Regions from separate parts of the Serratia sp. JSRIV002 genome, predicted to be linked through region 2. Evidence: predicted binding sites of a transcription regulator. Region 2 holds the regulator's gene; the other holds the start of a gene.
What was found. Region 2 encodes Fur, which represses iron uptake genes when iron is present. Its sites were predicted from a motif close to ATAATAATGAGAACNACTATCAA; they were not measured.

Region 1: the regulator Fur is predicted to act here: its motif matches at 3,516-3,538, upstream of sodA (superoxide dismutase [Mn]).

What each region holds. Positions count from the first base shown of each region.
Region 1 is NZ_CP074143.1:47,538-57,162, reverse strand. Features, by position in the region: gene fdnG (formate dehydrogenase-N subunit alpha) at 1-2,487, opposite strand, end outside; gene fdhD (formate dehydrogenase accessory sulfurtransferase FdhD) at 2,661-3,488, shown strand; gene sodA (superoxide dismutase [Mn]) at 3,617-4,240, shown strand; gene KGP26_RS00210 (methyl-accepting chemotaxis protein) at 4,362-6,284, shown strand; gene yiiM (6-hydroxyaminopurine reductase) at 6,385-7,056, shown strand; gene KGP26_RS00200 (class I SAM-dependent methyltransferase) at 7,106-7,885, shown strand; gene KGP26_RS00195 (IS110 family transposase) at 7,952-8,887, opposite strand.
Region 2 is NZ_CP074143.1:1,717,795-1,727,419, reverse strand. Features, by position in the region: gene pgm (phosphoglucomutase (alpha-D-glucose-1,6-bisphosphate-dependent)) at 8-1,651, opposite strand; gene seqA (replication initiation negative regulator SeqA) at 1,729-2,271, opposite strand; gene ybfF (esterase) at 2,513-3,295, shown strand; gene ybfE (LexA regulated protein) at 3,543-3,830, shown strand; gene fldA (flavodoxin FldA) at 4,034-4,573, shown strand; gene fur (ferric iron uptake transcriptional regulator) at 4,899-5,345, shown strand; gene KGP26_RS07970 (beta-N-acetylhexosaminidase) at 5,528-8,191, opposite strand; gene chiQ (ChiQ/YbfN family lipoprotein) at 8,210-8,536, opposite strand; gene KGP26_RS07960 (OprD family outer membrane porin) at 8,588-9,625, opposite strand, start outside.

The DNA of each region.
Region 1 (9,625 bases), 1.7 Mb from region 2:
CGGCTGCATGATAAACGGCCCAACGTCACTGCCCGGTGCGGCGGCGCTGTAGTCCGGGATATCCACCCCGCCCCACTTGGCACCATCCCATTCCAACAACTGGCGTTTGGCATCCCACGGTTTACCCGCTGGATCCGCAGATGCACGGTTATACAGGATGCGGCGGTTCAACGGCCATGCCCAGGCCCAGCCCAGCGTGTTGCCAAGGCCAGAAGGATCGGCGTTATCACGGCGCGCCATCTGGTTGCCCGCTGGCGTCCAACTGCCTGCGAAGATCCAACAGCCACTTGCCGTGGTGCCGTCATCACGCAGGTGCGCGAAGGTACTGAGCAGTTCGCCTTTCTTCACCAACACTTTGCCGTCTGGATCGAGAACATCCGCCAGCGCCCGGCCATTGCTCTCCATCGCCACTTCTTCTGGCTTCGGATTTTCCGGGGTCAGGTAATCCCAGGACATGTTCAGCAACGGCTCAGGGACCGCACCGCCGTCACGGGTGTACATTTCGCGCAGGCGCATCAGCAGCCCCGCCAGAATTTCACCGTCGTTCAGCGCTTCCCCTGGGGCATCGGCCCCTTTCCAGTGCCATTGCAGCCAGCGGCCAGAGTTAACGATCGAGCCGTTCTCTTCGGCAAAGCAGGTGGATGGCAAGCGGAACACTTCGGTCTGGATTTTCGATGGATCAACGTCGTTAAACTCATCGTGGTTCTGCCAGAAGTTGGAAGTTTCGGTGTTCAGCGGATCGATGGTCACCAGGAACTTCAGCTTGGCCAGTGAGGCCACCACTTTGTTCTTGTTCGGGAACGACGCAACCGGGTTAAAGCCCTGGCAGATATAGCCATTCACTTTCCCCTGCGACATCATCTCGAAATACTGCAGCACGTCGTAGCCTTTGTCCCACTTCGGCAACCAGTCAAAGCCCCAGCTGTTATCTTTCTGCGCTTTGTCGCCGTAGAAGCTCTTCATCATGCTGACGAAGAATTTCGGGTAGTTGCTCCAGTAGTTGACCTGGCCCGGCAGCAGCGCCTTCGGCGTGTTGGCTTTCAGGTAGGTTTCCAGATCGGCCTGCTTCTCGGAAGGTAGCGTCATGTAGCCCGGCAGGCTTTGTGACAGCAGACCCAAATCGGTCAGACCCTGGATATTGGAGTGACCACGCAGGGCGTTCACGCCACCACCTGCCATGCCCATATTGCCAAGCAGCAGTTGGATCATCGCCATGGTGCGGATGTTCTGCGCACCGACCGAGTGCTGTGTCCAGCCCAGGGCGTAGAGGAACGAGGCCGTCTTGTCGTTGGCGCTGGTTTCAGCGATATATTCGCACACCTTGATGAAATCTTCGGTTGGCGTGCCGCAGATGTTGGTTACCACCTCTGGCGTATAACGGCTGATGTGTTTTTTCAGCAGGTTCCACACGCAGTTCGGATCCTGTAGCGTTGTATCACGCTTGGCGAAGCCGTTCTCGTCGAGCTGGTAGTTCCAGGTGGTTTTATCGTATTTGCGATTTTCCGCGTCGTAGCCGCTGAACAGGCCGTCGTCGAAAGTGAAGTCTTCCCGCACCAGCAGGCTGGCGTTGGTGTAGGCGTCCACGTATTCGCGGTTAATCTTGTTATTGGTGATCAGGTACAGCAAGACGCCCGACAGGAAAGCAATGTCGGTACCTGAACGGATAGGCGTGTAGAAATCCGCCACGGATGCAGTACGGGTAAAGCGCGGATCGATGACGATCAGCTTGGCTTTATTATGAATTTTGGCTTCCATCGCCCAGCGGAATCCCACTGGATGCGCTTCTGCCGCATTCCCACCCATGACAATAATTAAGTCGGCGTTCTTGATATCAACCCAGTGGTTGGTCATCGCACCGCGACCAAATGTTGGAGCAAGACTTGCTACCGTTGGTCCGTGTCAGACACGCGCCTGGTTGTCTACGGCAAGCATGCCGAGAGCGCGACTAAATTTTTGGGTCAGCATACCGGTTTCGTTGCTGGAGGCCGAAGCACACAGCATCCCGGTGGAGAGCCAACGGTTTACCGTTACGCCAGCGGCGTTGGTGGCTTCGAAGTTGGCATCGCGGTCTTCTTTCATCAGTTTGGCGATGCGGGTGAAGGCGTCGTCCCAGCTGATGCGTTGCCACTTGTCTGAGCCTGGAGCGCGATATTCAGGGTATTGGAGACGGCTTTCGCTGTGGATGAAATCCACCAGACCTGCCCCTTTCGGGCACAGTGCACCACGGTTTACCGGATGGTCTGGATCCCCTTCGATATGGAAGATGCTCTCTTTGGCGTTTTTGGCGCCATCACCAAGGCTGTACATCAACAGCCCACAGCCGACGGAACAATACGTGCAGGTATTACGGGTTTCACGGGCGCGCAGCAACTTGTACTGCCGGGTTTCCGCCAACGCCACCGCCGGGCTAAAGCCCAGTGCAGCTACCGTGGTTCCTGCCATACCGCCAGCGCAGATCTTAAAGAACTGCCTTCTGCTGACCTGCATGGGGGGTCTCCTTTCTCTCTCGTGTTGTCACATTGTTTCAAATGACGCTTTCCCCCTCAAAGCGGGAAGCGCTAAAATCACTATTCTTATGTGGGTATTGGCCAAATGGGCCGCAACGGCGCCGCAATAATACCATAGCAGGCGTAGGGTTGTTACAAACAGGTGCCAGGAAAGTGAACAAAATTAACCAAGAGCAGCCCACAAATGTGAACGCGCTCACGGGCCTGATCCAGGCTCCGGTGTACCAGCGCGGGCAACTGACCACCAAAGAGCAAGATTGGCTCGCCGAAGAGGTGCCGGTCGCGCTGGTGTATAACGGTATTTCTCACGTGGTGATGATGTGTACGCCAAAGGATCTGGAGGCGTTCGCCCTCGGTTTTTCCCTTTCGGAAGGGATTATCGACTCACCACGGGATATCTTCAGTATAGAGGTTAATCCCACCTGCAACGGCATGGAAGTACAAATCGAGCTTTCCAGCCGCCGCTTTGCCGGGCTTAAGGAGCGCCGCCGGGCGATGGCGGGCCGCACAGGGTGCGGCGTTTGTGGCATCGAACAGTTGGCGGATATCTTCCGGCCGGTCACACCGCTGCCCTTTACCCAAACCTTCTCATTGGCCAATCTCGATCGCGCCCTTGACCAGCTGCGTCAGGTGCAGAACGTCGGCCAGTTGACGGGTTGTACCCACGCGGCAGGTTGGATCTCACCGCAGGGTGAACTGCTGGGCGGTTGCGAAGACGTTGGCCGCCATGTGGCGCTGGACAAAATGATCGGCATACGCGCCAAACAGGGCTGGCAGCAAGGGGCGATCCTGGTTTCCAGCCGGGCCAGCTATGAGATGGTGCAAAAATCCGCCATGTGCGGTGCCGAGATCCTGTTCGTGGTGTCTGCCGCCACCTCGCTGGCGGTGGAAATCGCCGAGCGCAGCAACCTGACATTGGTTGGTTTTAGCAAGCCAGGCCGGGCAACGGTGTTTACTCATCCGCAGCGTATTACCGATTAATCCCTAAACCACACAGTCTGTAGGGCATTGATAATCATTTTCAATATCATTTAATTAATTATAATGCATCATACTGCTTACGCGGTGCTCACATTTTGCGCCGCCCTACACTACTGGAGATGATGATCATGAGTTATTCACTGCCATCCCTACCTTATGCTTACGACGCACTAGAACCGCATTTCGACAAGCAGACGATGGAAATCCATCACACCAAACACCACCAGACCTACGTCAACAACGCCAACACCGTGCTGGAAGCTTACCCTGAGCTGGCTTCGCTGAGCGTAGAAGAGCTGATCCAGGATCTGGATAAAGTCCCTGCAGACAAGCGCACCTTTATGCGCAACAACGCAGGCGGCCACGCTAACCACAGCCTGTTCTGGAAAGGCCTGAAAACCGGCACCACGCTGGGTGGCGATCTGAAAGCCGCTATCGAGCGCGATTTCGGCAGCGTAGAGAAATTCCAGGAAGAGTTCGAGAAAGCCGCCGCCACCCGTTTCGGTTCTGGCTGGGCTTGGCTGGTGCTGAAAGGCGACAAGCTGGCCGTAGTCTCTACCGCTAACCAGGACAGCCCGCTGATGGGCGAAGCCGTCTCCGGCGCTTCAGGCTTGCCAATCGTTGGCCTGGACGTGTGGGAACACGCTTACTACCTGAAATTCCAGAACCGTCGCCCTGACTACATCAAGGCATTCTGGAACGTAGTGAACTGGGACGAAGCGGCCAAACGCTTCGCCGAAGCCAAGAAATAATTTGGCTTATCTCCGATGATGCCCGCTGATGCGGGCATTTTTTTGCCCATTTCCCGCTAAAGTTTAACCGCCCCTTGCCGATGCTTTGTTCAATTGACCAACGCCTAAAGAGGGATAAATCATGGCGGCATTGCAAGCTTTGGCAGGAAAAATCGTTCATCTCACCGTAGGTAAAAAGCTCGGACTCGGGTTCTCTCTAATGTTGATACTGGCGATCGTTATCGCTGGCACCGGGATAACCTACCTCAATCTTATCGAATCACGCAGCGACCGCATCGATTTCAGCTATCAGTTAACGGGCGAAATCAGTCAGGCTAAATACACCCGTGCCATGTTTAGCCAAAATTACAACACCGACTACCTTGAACGTAACCGCAAACATATCGAGAACGCGTTGCAACTGGCCAGCCACGCGCAAAACCTGAATTGGGATGCGCAAAGCCGCAAGGATCTGGAGCTGTTGGTGGTGTTGCTGGGTAACTATGAGCAACAACAGAAAATGTTTGCCAAAGCCGTGGTGGATAAAGGCGCGGTACGAGCCAGCTGGAACATGTCCGAAGTTCAGGACAGCCTGAGCCAGGTTGAACGTCAGTTGGGGGCTACCGATCTGCAACTGGCGTTTATCCAGTTGAACCAGAAGCTGACCCAGATCCGCTACTATGCCCGTGGCCTGGTGCTGCAACCCAATCGCGACTCCGAAATCCCATTGCTCAGCGCCATCGACGACGCCCGCAGCGCCGCCAACACGCTCAGCCAACGCCTGAACGAGTCACAGCGTCCGTTGCTCCAACCTCTGTTGACCGTGCTTGACGAGTATAAAGGCCACATCGCGGCCTACCTGCCCGCCGTTGAGAATGAGATCAAGATCAGTAAACAGCTCGGCGGTTACGCTGACGAGATCGGTACGCTGGTCAATAATTTCATGAAGGATGAGTTGACGCAGACCCATAACAATATCAATACCGCGCAATGGCAGATGGGGATCACCACGGCGATCGCCATTCTTGCTGGCCTGCTGATATCATGGCGTATCACATTGCAGATCACTCGCCCACTCAACAGCACCCTGGAACTGGCAGAACGCATTGCCAAGGGTGATCTACGCCAGGCACAAACCAGCACTCGCCGTGATGAACTGGGCCAGTTGCTTAACGCCGTCGCCGCCATGAGCCAGAACCTGCGCGATATGATTGAGAAAATCCAGATGGGGGTCAGCCAGGTCTCCACCGCCGCCGGAGAAATCGCTGCGGGCAATACCGACCTCTCTTCACGCACCGAACAACAGGCCGCCGCGGTGGAAGAAACCGCCGCCAGCATGGAGCAGCTCACCGCCACGGTGAAGCAAAATGCCGACAATGCCCATCACGCCAACCAGTTGGCGACCGATGCCTCACAAACCGCACAACAGGGCGGCAAACTGGTTAACAACGTCGTCAGCACCATGCGGGATATTTCCAACAGTTCGCAGCGGATCGCCGAAATTACCACCCTGATCAACGGCATTGCCTTCCAGACTAACATCCTGGCCCTGAACGCCGCCGTAGAGGCCGCCCGTGCGGGTGAGCAAGGGCGCGGTTTCTCGGTTGTCGCCAGCGAAGTCCGTAATCTGGCCCAGCGCAGCGCCCAGGCGGCGAAAGAAATCGAAGGGTTGATTACCGAGTCGGTCAACCGGGTACAGAGCGGTACCGCACTGGTGGAAGACACCGGCAACACCATGGAGCAAATCGTCCGTTCGGTCACCCACGTACGCGACATCATGGCTGAAATAGCCGCCGCCTCCGATGAACAGACCAGAGGCATCGCGCAGATTGGTCAGGCCATTGTGGAAATGGATCACACCACGCAGCAAAACGCCGCGCTGGTGGAAGAGTCTGCCGCCGCCGCCGATTCGCTGGAAGAGCAGGCTGAGATGCTGCTGCAAAGCGTCTCGGTATTCCGTCTGGCGGACAAGGCTGCGTCAGTGGAAGCGAAAACCACCCAGCTCAAATCACCGTCGATGGCTAAACCGAGCGCCAGCACCGAAGACAACTGGACAACCTTCTAACCCCTCCGCCCGCCCGGTGATTTCCGGGCGGGTTATTCTGTTCCTCCCCCTCGACTCAGGCTATGCTAGACGGCATTAACGAGCGTGAAAGGAGGCCAGCATGCACCACCCAGACGTCTATCTCGGTTCGATTCAACCTTATGAAGGTGGCCGCCCCAGCGCTATCGCCAAACACCTGGTGGAGGGGACGCTGAAGCTTACCCCATTGGGTCTGGCGGGCGATGAGCAGGCAGAAAAAAGCTACCACGGCGGGCCTGACCGCGCCCTTTGCCACTATCCGCGCGAACATTACGACCACTGGCGTGAACAGTTCCCCGCTCAGGCAGAACAGTTCTGCGCACCCGCCTTTGGTGAGAATATTTCGACCCTCGGCCTGACCGAGCATAACGTGTTTATGGGGGATATTTTCCGCTGGGGAGAAGCGCTGATCCAGGTAACCCAACCGCGCTCTCCGTGTTTCAAACTCAATTACCATTTCGCTATCGACGATATTTCGGTGCTGATGCAGCAAACCGGCCGCTGCGGCTGGCTGTACCGCGTGGTGGCGGCCGGATCGGTCAGTGGCGACCAACCGCTGGAACTGGTGATCCGCAATAGCGACGTTTCCGTCGCACAAGCGATCGGCATCGCCTGGCACATGCCGTTCGATGAAGAGCAATACCGTCGTTTACTGTCGGTCGCGGGGCTGTCGGCCAGCTGGAGCAAAACCATGCTGACGCGCATCACCAGCGGCAAAATCGAAGACCTCAACCGCCGTCTGCTTGGCCGTTAACCGGCGCCAGACAGAAGACATCCATCGAGTTGGATTAGGGAGTTGCGTTATGGCTACATCACCTCATTCCATTCATCACGCGGCTGCGGCTGGCTATCAGGCCAATGCGGATCGCTACGTTTTAGGTCGCCCGGATTATCCGGCGGAGATCGCCGATTGGCTGCGTGAGGTACTCGAGCTACAGCCCGGTAAGACCGTCATCGATCTGGGTGCAGGAACCGGCAAGTTCACTCCGCGCCTGCTGGAGGCCGGTGCCAACGTCATCGCCGTTGAACCGGTGGCGCAGATGCTGGAAAAGCTGGCGGCAACATTCCCTCAGGTGAAAACGCTGGCAGGTACCGCCGAATCACTCCCGCTGCCGGATGAGTCGGTGGATGCCGTGGTGTGTGCGCAATCCTTTCACTGGTTTGCCACACGCCAGGCGCTGGCGGAAATTCAGCGCGTGCTGAAACCCGGCGGCAAGCTTGGCCTGGTGTGGAATATGCGCGATGCGCGGGTTGGCTGGGTACGTAAGCTCAACCAGATAGTCGATCGCCACGAAGGGGATGCGCCGCGTTTTTATACCGGTGAATGGCGCAGGCTGTTCCCTTACCCGGGTTTTGCCCAGCTACAGGAGCAGGTGTTTATGCTGGGGCATTGTGGGGCGCCGGAAGATGTGATTTATAACCGTGTGCGATCCACCAGCTTTATCGCCGCGTTGCCGCAACAGCAGCAGGAACAGGTGATCGAACAGATCCGCCAACTGGTGGCAGAGGAAGAGGAACTCCGGGGAAAAGAAACGCTCACGGTGCCTTACCAGACCTGCGCGTTCTTTACGACCAAGGCCTGAGCATGCCCCTCACCCTAACCCTCTCCCACAGGGAGAGCAGCTGTGTTTAAAATCAACGGGTGATGATTAATTTGTCACCCATTTTTTATTATCCCGCAGCATCGCATTCAGGATGGTTAGCAGCTTTCTCACGCAGGCGGTCACCGCCACCTTGAACGGTTTTCCACGCCCTGTCAGGCGCTCGTAAAACTCCCGGATTGTCGGGTTGTACCGCACCGCTGACAAGGTCGCCATGTATAGCGCTGAACGCACCGCGCTTCGCCCTCCCCAGATACTTCGCTTCCCTTTCATTTTTCCACTGTCATGGGCATAGGGACACACGCCAACCAACGCGCTTATTTTGTGCCGATTCAGCCTCCCCAGCTCCGGCAACATCGCAAGAAGCACCGCCATCGTTGTCGGCCCGATACCTTTGACTTCCTCCAACAACGTCGCCTTTTCCCGCCACAGAGGCATCACTTTTATTTGCCTGTCGATATCGTCATCTGCATCCCGGATTTCAGCGGTCAGCCAGTCGATATGCCGCTTGATGCCCGCTGAGACCACCACGTCATCGCAGCTTTTATAGCGGTTTATCTCCATGGTCCTGTTATCGACCAGTTGGCGACGGCGGGTCACCATCCCGGCCAGACGCTGCGTCTGTTCATCCGGTGTGGGGCGGGCTTCGGGCTCCATTCTCCGGCCAAACTCGCAGATGATACGCGCATCATTCGGGTCGGTTTTGTACAGGGTCCCTAGCGCACGAGCGAAGTTTTTTACCTGGCGTGGATTGACCACGGCCACGGGTAACCCAGCCAACTCAAGCGTGGCGGCCAGCAACGAGTGATATCGGCCTGTCGCCTCCATCACGACAAGCTTGACGGTGATGGCAGAGAGCGAACTCAGCAACTGCTGATGGCCTTCCGGTGTGTTATCCAGATGCAGAAGCTGACGAGTTGGGTCGATGTATACGTCAAAAGTGTCTTTGGCAATGTCGATACCGACGGTTGCATGTTCAGTCATTTCAAGTCTCCCGGCCTTGTAAGATACGGGCTGGCTGATGCCGCCCTGGCAGCTGTTCGGGTTAACAGGAAAACTGACGCCACGCCATAAGCTCTCCCACGGGCTTGTTGTCCCAGAGGGGAATCGGGCTGTAGCGTCAGGTACAACTCGGTTAAAGTCTACCCGCCTTTGGGCGGGTAATTAAAGTACCTTAAACATACAAGGGGACCGATCGAGTTAGGCTGAAAGTATCGTGACTCTTCATCAGCACCAGCTGATTCACCTTGGTTGAGGGGGGCGATCGCGGTTGCTGAGATTACCACCGTTCTCTCAACAGAGCAGGGACTATCCGCTCCCAAGGAGAGGGGACCGATCGAGTTAGGCTGAAAGTATCGTGACACTTCATCAGCACCGGCTGGTTCACCTTGGTTGAGGGGGGCGATCGCGGTTGCTGAGATTACCACCGTTCTCTCAACAGAGCAGGGACTATCCGCTCCTAAGGAGAGGGGACCGATCGAGTTAGGCTGAAAGTATCGTGACTCTTCATCAGCACCAGCTGATTCACCTTGGTTGAGGGGGCGATCGCGGTTGCTGAGATTACCACCGTTCTCTCAACAGAGCAGGGGCTATCCGCTCCCAAGGAGAGGGGACCGATCGAATTCGTTAATTGCTTTGCGTAATACCTTGCCTTTCTTGTTCTGCCCCCCTACTTTCCGAAGTTACGCGGACTAACTACGCACTCGGGACAGCTCCCTCTCC
Region 2 (9,625 bases):
GTAGATATTATTTTGCTGAAGCTAACACTTCGCTGACGATCTCGACCGCTTCATGCTCGATCTTTTCACGGTGCTCGGCACCCAGGAAGCTTTCGCAGTAGATCTTGTAAGCCTCTTCGGTACCCGAAGGACGAGCGGCAAACCAGCCGTTGTCGGTCATCACTTTCAGGCCGCCGATAGATGCGCCGTTACCCGGAGCTGCAGTCAGACGCGCGGTGATAGGATCGCCCGCCAGAGTGCTGGCCTTGACCATTTCCGGAGACAGCTTGGACAACGCCGCTTTCTGTGCGGAGGTTGCCGGAGCCTGGATACGGTTGTAGCTTGGCGCACCGAAGCGTTTGGCCAGATCGTTATAGTGATGCTGCGGGTTTTCACCGGTGACCGCGGTGATCTCGGCCGCCAGCAGGCACATGATGATGCCGTCTTTATCGGTAGACCAAGGCGTACCGTCAAAGCGCAGGAACGAAGCCCCGGCGCTCTCTTCGCCGCCGAAGCCGAAGCTACCGTCGAACAGGCCATCAACAAACCATTTGAAACCGACCGGCACTTCCACCAGCTTGCGGCCCAAATCGGCCACTACGCGGTCAATCATCGCGCTGGAAACCAGCGTCTTACCGACGGCAACGTTGGCACCCCATTGCGGGCGATGCTGGAACAGGTAATTGATGGCAACGGCCAGGTAGTGGTTCGGGTTCATCAGGCCCGCAGGCGTGACGATACCGTGGCGGTCATAGTCCGGATCGTTGGCAAACGCCAGATCGAACTTGTCGCGCAGGGCCAGCAGGCCAGCCATTGCCGATTCGGACGAACAGTCCATGCGGATGATGCCGTCATGGTCGAGGTGCATAAAGCGGAAGGTCTGATCGATGGAGTCATTCACCAACGTCAGATCCAGCTTATAGTGCTCGGCAATGCGCTGCCAGTAGGCAATGCCGGAACCGCCAAGCGGGTCGACGCCCAGCTTCAGGCCCGCACGCTGAATGGCTGGCATATCGACAATGTCCACCAGCCCTGCCACGTAAGGCTGCACCAGATCCTGCGCATGCAGATGGCCGCCAGTCCAGGCTTTATCCAGCGATTGACGCTGCACGCCCTGCAGCTTGAGGCTCAGCAGTTCGTTGGCACGCTTTTCAATCACGGAGGTCAGGTTGGTATCGGCTGGGCCACCGTTTGGCGGGTTATATTTGATGCCGCCGTCTTCAGGTGGGTTATGCGAAGGCGTAATCACGATGCCGTCTGCCTGCGCGCCCCCTTTACGGTTGAAGCACAAGATAGCATGTGACACGGCAGGGGTTGGCGTAAAGCCGTTGTTTTCCTGCACCACCACGTCAACGCCGTTGGCGGTCAGCACTTCCAGCACGGAAATAAAGGCGGGTTCGGACAGCGCATGGGTGTCTTTGCCCACGTAGCAAGGGCCAGTGGTGCCCTGTTGACGACGCACTTCGGCAATGGCCTGAGCGATCGCCAGGATATGCGCTTCGTTAAAACTCTGACGAAGCGCGCTGCCGCGGTGCCCTGAGGTACCAAATTTCACCGCGTGTGCAGCATTACCGGCCTCGGGTTGCAGTACATAATACTGCGACGTCAGCTGGGCTACGTTGATCAAATCACTTTGCTGAGCGGGTTGCCCGGCACGTGGGTCATTAGCCATCGACTACTCCCTAAAATGCCAGTACTGTGGCCGGGCAATGAGTCGCTTACGGCCACCGTAACGGGCTGTTCGCTAAATTAGACGGTGCCGCAAACTTTCTCGATCAGTTCCGCAGGGAACTGCATGGCCTGCATGATGTGTTCGATCATGCTGCGTTTGCGGCCGGTGTTGGTATTGGTGATCACCCAGTAAGGCGTACCTGGCACATGCTTGGGCTTGGTATGCGTTCCGTTGGCCAGCAGCGTTTGCTGATCGCCAGCAAAATAGGTACGGGTACGGCCATGCAACGAATCCGTTGCCGCGGCAAAGCCCGCCGCATCGAGGGTGTACAAGGTGGAAAGTACCAGCATAAAACGATTTACAGCTTTGCTCTGTTCGGCATATTCGTCCGACAGCAGCAGCTCGCGCACCGCACGCACGCGATCGCGCGGACGCTGTGCTGCAACAGCAGCCGCTGACGGCTCTGCCTGGCCACTGGCAACCACAGGGGCCGTGCGCACAGGCTGGCCTGCGGTAAACTTCAACATACGCCGTAAAATATCAGACGCACTTTCACCGATATGTTGCGTGTGGCTGGCAATATAGCGGTAAAGTTCTTCGTCGACTTCAATAGTTTTCATCTTTATCCAGTACGTTTTTTCTACTTATGAACCTGAAGCCAATTGGTGCATTCAAGCCATGGGATTATAAGGTTAAAAGCGCGGGCGCGAACACTACAATGTTCTCCCAAACGGCAAAAGCAGACTTTAGCCAATCGCCTTGGCCGCCAACCCCTCACCATACCATGAAATATCGGCAAAATTCTGCGAACCAACCAATAATCTCTCTGGTCATGTTAACCTAACTCATTATCTCAAGATCATGAACTTCACCATGAAATTACATTATCAATTACTGGCCGCAGAGGCTGCCACGCCAGCGAACCTACCGATCGTGCTGATCCACGGCCTGTTTGGCAATCTGGATAACCTGGGCGTACTGGCGCGCGACCTGAACCAACAGCATACGGTGATCAAGGTTGATCTGCGCAATCACGGGCTGTCACCACGCGCAGCGGAGATGACCTACCCGGCGATGGCGCAGGATCTGTTGACGTTGTTAGACGACTTGCAAATCGAGCGAGCCATCGTGATCGGCCACTCAATGGGCGGCAAAGCAGCAATGGCATTGACCGCGCTAGCCCCGGAGCGAATTGAACGGCTGGTGGCGATCGATATCGCCCCGGTGGATTACGACACTCGCCGCCATGACCAGATCTTTACCGCACTGCAGGCCGTCACCGATGCGGGTATCACCCAGCGTCAGCAGGCTGCACAGCTCATGCGAGCCACGCTGCATGAAGAAGGCGTGATCCAGTTTCTGCTGAAATCTTTCCATGCTGGCAGTTGGCGGTTCAACCTGCCGGTGCTGATCGAGCAATATGAGAACATTATCGGCTGGCAAGAGGTTCCACCCTGGCCGCACCCGACGCTGTTTATCCGTGGTGGCCTCTCGCCTTACGTGCAGGATAGCTACCGCGATGACATCGCCCGCCAGTTCCCGCAGGCACGCGCCTATGTGGTTGCAGGTTCCGGCCACTGGGTCCATGCGGAGAAGCCGGACGCTGTATTACGGGCAATCCACCGCTTTATTGACCAGCCCTGAGCCCAAGTGGCGAAAAAACGCGCTAGAGAGAATAGCTTAGCGCGTTTGTAGCTAAGTTAGGCATTGTCGTCGCTCCATCTGCTGGGGTAATATGGCGCGCTATAATTTTGCCACCCTGTCCAGGTGTGAAGCTGCGCTTGGCTGGGGGTGAATTTGGGTTAGGGTTTATTGGCCCGAATTGTGTAAATCGAACCGTCTGGAAGCGTAAACCGCTTTTTGATGCAAACTCCCTTGCAGTAGCGCAACAATGGCAAAAGAACAAACGGATCGCACGACGCTGGATCTGTTCGCAGATGAACGCCGTCCAGGGCGCCCGAAAACCAACCCGCTTTCCCGTGATGAACAGCTTAGAATTAATAAGCGTAATCAGCTACGACGGGACAAAGTGCGTGGATTACGGCGTGTAGAGCTGAAAATCAACGCAGACGCGGTAGATGCTCTCAACAAACTGGCCGACCAGCGCAATATCAGCCGCAGCGAATTGATCGAACAAATGCTGTTGGCCCAACTGGCAGAAGAACAGCCAGAACACTGATCTCTGCCGCCGCACGCGCGGCACGGCGTTAAGGATGACGCCAGATCGGTTCCACCTCCGCAGAGGCATCGCATAAACGCGATAAAACCTCAGGGCAAATTTCTGGCATGATACGCATTTACGGCTGAGCAAGCCTGCCCTTGGCAGCGCCTCAGGCCGCGTTTACGCAACACATTCATTTGAATTAAAAGGTTATCTTTACTATGGCTCATGTAGGCATTTTCTTTGGCAGCGACACTGGCAATACCGAAAACATTGCCAAGATGATCCAAAAGACGCTTCAGCAAAAATTCGGCAACGACGTGGCAGAAATCCACGACATCGCCAAAAGCAGCAAAGAAGATCTGGCAGCGTTTGATATCCTGCTGCTCGGTATCCCAACCTGGTACTATGGCGAAGCCCAGTGCGACTGGGATGATTTCTTCCCGACGCTGGAAGACATCGACTTTAACGGCAAGCTGGTGGCGCTGTTTGGCTGTGGCGATCAGGAAGACTACGCGGAATATTTCTGCGATGCGATGGGCACCATCCGCGACATCATTGAACCACGCGGTGCGGCCATCGTCGGCCACTGGCCAACCAAAGGCTACCATTTTGAAGCCTCCAAGGGTCTGGCTGATGATGATCACTTTGTCGGGCTGGCCATTGACGAAGATCGTCAACCTGAGCTGACCAACGAACGTGTAGACGCCTGGGTCAAGCAAATCAGTGAAGAGCTGAGCCTGGCCGAGATCGTCGGCTAAACCTCTGCCTCGGCGGATACGTAGCACATAGTAAGGGCGCCGTAGAGCGCGCCCTTCTGTTATCGGCATCACGGATTAGAGCAATAGAAGCTACAAGTTTGTAACTTCCTACCTCGCCACGGTAGACTGAGATATCGGTTTATCCCATCCATCAAAGCTTTGCATGATTACCCTGTAAACGTGCAAAGATAGGTTTGTTAACAACCGGCGGTTTCTATTTGCAGCAACCGGTTCTATAATGAGACGCAATTAACGCTTTGTGCCAACCGATGCCATAGGCGAGAACGCCTCAACTTGATTAGCATAGTAACAGGACTGAATCCGCATGACTGATAACAACTCCGCATTGAAGAAGGCTGGCTTAAAAGTCACTCTTCCGCGACTCAAAATCCTGGAAGTCTTGCAGGATCCGGCATGCCATCACGTCAGTGCGGAAGATCTGTACAAAAAACTGATAGATATGGGTGAAGAAATTGGCCTGGCCACGGTATACCGTGTGCTGAACCAGTTTGACGACGCAGGTATTGTGACCCGCCACAATTTTGAAGGTGGCAAGTCGGTTTTCGAACTGACTCAGCAGCACCACCACGATCACCTGATTTGCCTGGACTGCGGCAAAGTGATCGAGTTCAGCGACGAATCCATCGAAGTGCGTCAGCGCGATATCGCCAAGCAACACGGTATCAAGCTCACCAACCACAGCCTGTACCTGTACGGCCACTGTGAAACCGGTGATTGCCGCGAGAACGAAACGCTGCACAACAAGAACTGATCCTGGCCCGCCAGAACGCGAAAACCGCCTACACGGCGGTTTTTTTATGCCTAAATGACAGATAAAAAAATCCCCGGACAGGCCCGGGGAAAAATATCCACTCAATTATCACAATTGCAGTTTTCTCTCACCTCGCACTATCTCAGCCCACCTACCGACACGTAGGCGGGCGGAGTTCTCACTTACGCTTTTACTGGCTCGGCACGGCTGAAGCGTTTGCCATCCGGGCTAATCGCGCGGATTTGCACATCTCCCGCTACCGCAGGGCGCGCTTTATCGTCATAACGCTGCCACTGTTTGCCGCCGTCGGTGGAATATTCAATTCCCAGGCCAGGCAGAGCAATATTCGCCTCCAACTTGCCACCGATGATGCGTGCACCAGGGACCGGCAGGCGATAACTCACCCCCGCTTTATCCATCTTGGCCAGCTCACGTTGGCCAATCAGGTTGGCAAAGCGCAGCCAGTCCTGATCCAGGGTTTTGGTATCGACCTGATGGGTTTCGCCACCTTTGTACTCACGGCCAGCTTTGTAATCCTGTTCCCAGCTTGCACGGTGCCATGCACGTTCTGCAAGCGACACGGCACGTGGGTAAATCATGTATTCCATCTGCTGGTCGGTACGTACCACTTCGCTCCACAGCTGGGCGGAAAGACCGTATGCGCCCGGCCATGGTTTATCGCTCTTGGCGGTGAAGTGGTTACCGTCACGGTCCACCGAAGTTTCGGCGTTCTGCGGCAGGTTATTCGGTGCAAAGCTGAAGATCTTCTGCTCGTCGCTGAAACGGGTGCCCCAATAGTAACCGTGCTCGTCCGGGCTGACTTCATACGGGAAGTCCATGTAGACGTAGTCCGGGTTAGAGATCACCACGTCATAACCCTTGTTCGCCCAGTCGTTAGCCGAGTCGAAACCACCCCAGTACAGGGTATCCCAGAAGTTCACCGCCACATGGTTGGTCGCGAAGGCCTTCGAGTCTTTGGCATCTTTCAGGCCGTCCTGCCACGCCTGCATTCTGTCAATGCCGTGTGCTTTCACCAACTGGCTGACTTCCAGACCGAAGTAGCTTGGCAAGTGTTCCATATCTTCCACTTTGCCGTCTTTGATGATGGCCTGGCAAACCTGCGACTTGGCCCACGGCTTGTCTTCTTTGCTCAGATCGAGGATGCCCTTGCCCGCTTCCGGGTTTTTCACGTCGGTATAGCCAGCGCCCAGACGGATGTTCTTCGCTTCGTCCCCACCAAAGTGCCAGGTTTTCAGCGGCTGACCGGCCTCTTTGTGCATCTGGGCCACTTCACCAATCACTTTGTCCACGAAGTTTTTGGACGAATCCAGGCATGGGTTCAGGTAGCTCTGGCGGTTGAAGTATTGCACCGAGGTGGTGTTGGAGGTATCGGTCGGATCCACCAGGCGGAACTCGTTGGCTTCTTTCTCTTTCCCTTCGGCAAGCAGTTTCTTGTAGCGAGCTTCCATGGAAATAATCGCCGCACGGGCGTGCGCCGGCATGTCGATCTCAGGGATCACTTCAATCTGGCGTGCCTGAGCATATTTAACGATGTCGATATAGTCCTGACGGGAGAAGAAGCCACCGTGCGGTGCCGGGCCAGAGCCATATTGTGGCATCAGGCAGGTGGTCTCGCTCAGGTCATGACAACGCTGGCCTCCCACTTCGGTCAACTCAGGCAGGCCAGGGATCTCAATGCGCCAACCTTCGTCATCGGTCAGGTGGAAGTGGAATTTGTTCAGCTTGTAGGCTGCCATTTGATCCAGCAGGCGTAATACGGCGTCTTTTTGGTGGAAGTTACGCGCCACGTCCAGGAAGATGCCGCGGTATTGGAAGCGCGGTGCATCTTTGGCATCCAGCGTCGCGATCTTCTTGCTGCCATCCGAAGGGATTAACGACAGGATGGATTGCAGACCATAGAACACCCCAGTCTGATCGAAACCGACGATCTCGGCACCTTTCTCGCCGATCTTCAGCTGGTAGGCACCAGGCACGGCCTGATCGCCTTTGAATGCCGCTGGCTTGATATCCGTCTTGATTGGATAACCGTTCGCCTGGCTCTCAATGCCCAGCAGTGCAAAACGCTCGGCTGCGGCATCTGCCGCTGGCTTGGTCAAGGCGCTCAGTTCCAGCGCCACGCCTTTGCTCAGGTCAATATCCTTAGCATGGACTTTAACTTCCATCGGGGTTGGGATGATTTGCCCACGCAGCGATGCCATCGGCAACACTTTCAGATCCTGGTTCTTGGTGAAGCGGCTTTCCGGCACCATCAGAATGTTGTTGTCATCCTTGGTACGCTTCCACTGGTCGCCGGTGAACGGGGCAACAAACTGGTGAACATCTTCCGTATCGGTATTCGACAGGATCTTCGGCTGAGCATCGCCGGAAGTGGCATACCAGCGCGGCAGGAAGTCGGTGCGGAACAGCTGCCAGTATTCAGCGATAATCGGGATTTCCACCGCCTGATTGGCCGGGAAGCTGGTGAATTTGTCCGTCGGTTCCAGCTTATACAGATCGCCGGTGATGTGGGTGATTTTGAACTGGTCGTTATCGACCTTCAGCGTCTGGCGCGGGCTGTGGAAATAGATCGCCCAGTCTTTATCTTTGATTTCCTGATTGCCGTTGGTCAAGGTGATCAGCACCTTGTGGCAGGACGCCCAGTCGGCACCCAGCTTGGCACAGTCTACGCCGTTCTCGGCGGCACGGTTGTCCAACATCTTCAGATTGACCTGCAACTGGCTGAGTTGATCAACCACCTGCTGGTTGGCCATGGCAGAACCCACGCTACCCAATAACCCAACGGTAGCCGTCAGGGCGGCGAGAGCACTCATCTTAAACTTGTTCATCTGCAACCTCTTGCGTAATCAGTTGTTGTTAGCGCGAATTTCTTTCCACAGCTTGCCGCATTTGGCGTCATACGCCTGGCCATTGCCGGTATGGGCGGCCTGGATGCAGCTTTGGTAATCCAGCACCCGCACGGTTTCCTGCTCAGCGAACTGTTGGTGCTGTTTCTCTTGCTTCAACACGTTCAGCACCGCCTGGCAGGCCTGCAATTTCTCTGGTGAACCTTCCGCGGTATTGATACAGGCGCTGTAAGCCTGGCGCAGCTTGACATCTTCCGGTGGCGCGGCCGACTGCGAGCAGGCGCTAAGCCCGGCAACCGCGACCATAATCAGCATCAGTTTTTTCATGGTTAAAGTCCTGTGGCATTTCCCCGGCAGCCTGGCCACCGGGGAGGCGCATTAGAAGATGGTGAACGGTGCGATAACGATGAATTTGACGTCTTTCTCGTCCTGGAAGATGTTGCCGTAACCTCCGCCCCAGCTTGGGATATCGGAATGGTTGTCATACTGCGTGAAGTGCAGTTTGAACAGGGTGCCTTTGGCGCGCCCGTCCTGCATGGTGTACATCGCATCCAGGCTGTAAGCGCTCTCTCTCAGACGCTGGCTCTGATCGTATATCGGGTTGGTGCTTGGCTTGGCGTCCCAGGCGTAAACGTAGGAAGCGCCGACGGCCATGCCAGGCAGGTTCCAGTTGCTGAGGTCATACATCACGCCACCGAACACGGCTTTTTCGCCGTTGGCGTTAAAGTCGGAGCGGTTATCCCACCAGATATCGAGGCGGCCGTTTGAGGAAGCGTAGGTCGGGGTCATACGCTGCAGGAAGAAGCCTTGGTTACCTTCCGCCTTGACCATGGTGCCTTCCAGACGCCAGTTGAACTGGCCGGTGGTATAACCGAAGGTCAGCGCCTGTAACCATGCCAGACCATCATAGATGCTGTTCGGATCGCGATTATCACCGATGCGGTCTTCTGCGCCGTAGAACTGGTAGCTGGTGGTCATTGGGTTGCCAGCCAGGTCAAACTTGTAAGACGCCTTGGTGAAATACTGATTCACGTAGCCTTGCGCCTGGCCAAACGCGGCTTCCAGCACCAGGTCGTTTTTGAAATCGTATTTGGCACCCAGCGAGTGCAGGTAGGACACGTTGGTCTTGCGATCGTTCTGACGGAAATCGTCCATCTCGATGTGCCAAGGCGCTTTGTATTTGTTGGTCCACATGTAGGAGAAACTCAACGCACCTGAATCGCCATAGTCAAAATTGGCCCCGGCTTCAGCACCCTGGTAGGTACCCGGCATAAAGCTCCAGTGCGGGGCCAGCAACGTTTGCCCGGTTGGCTGGATATAACCGGCACGTGCCCAGACCGGGCCATACTTGAATTTACCGGCTGCTTTATACAGGCTGATACCGCTTTTATCGCCGGAGTAATCTTCGTCATAGGT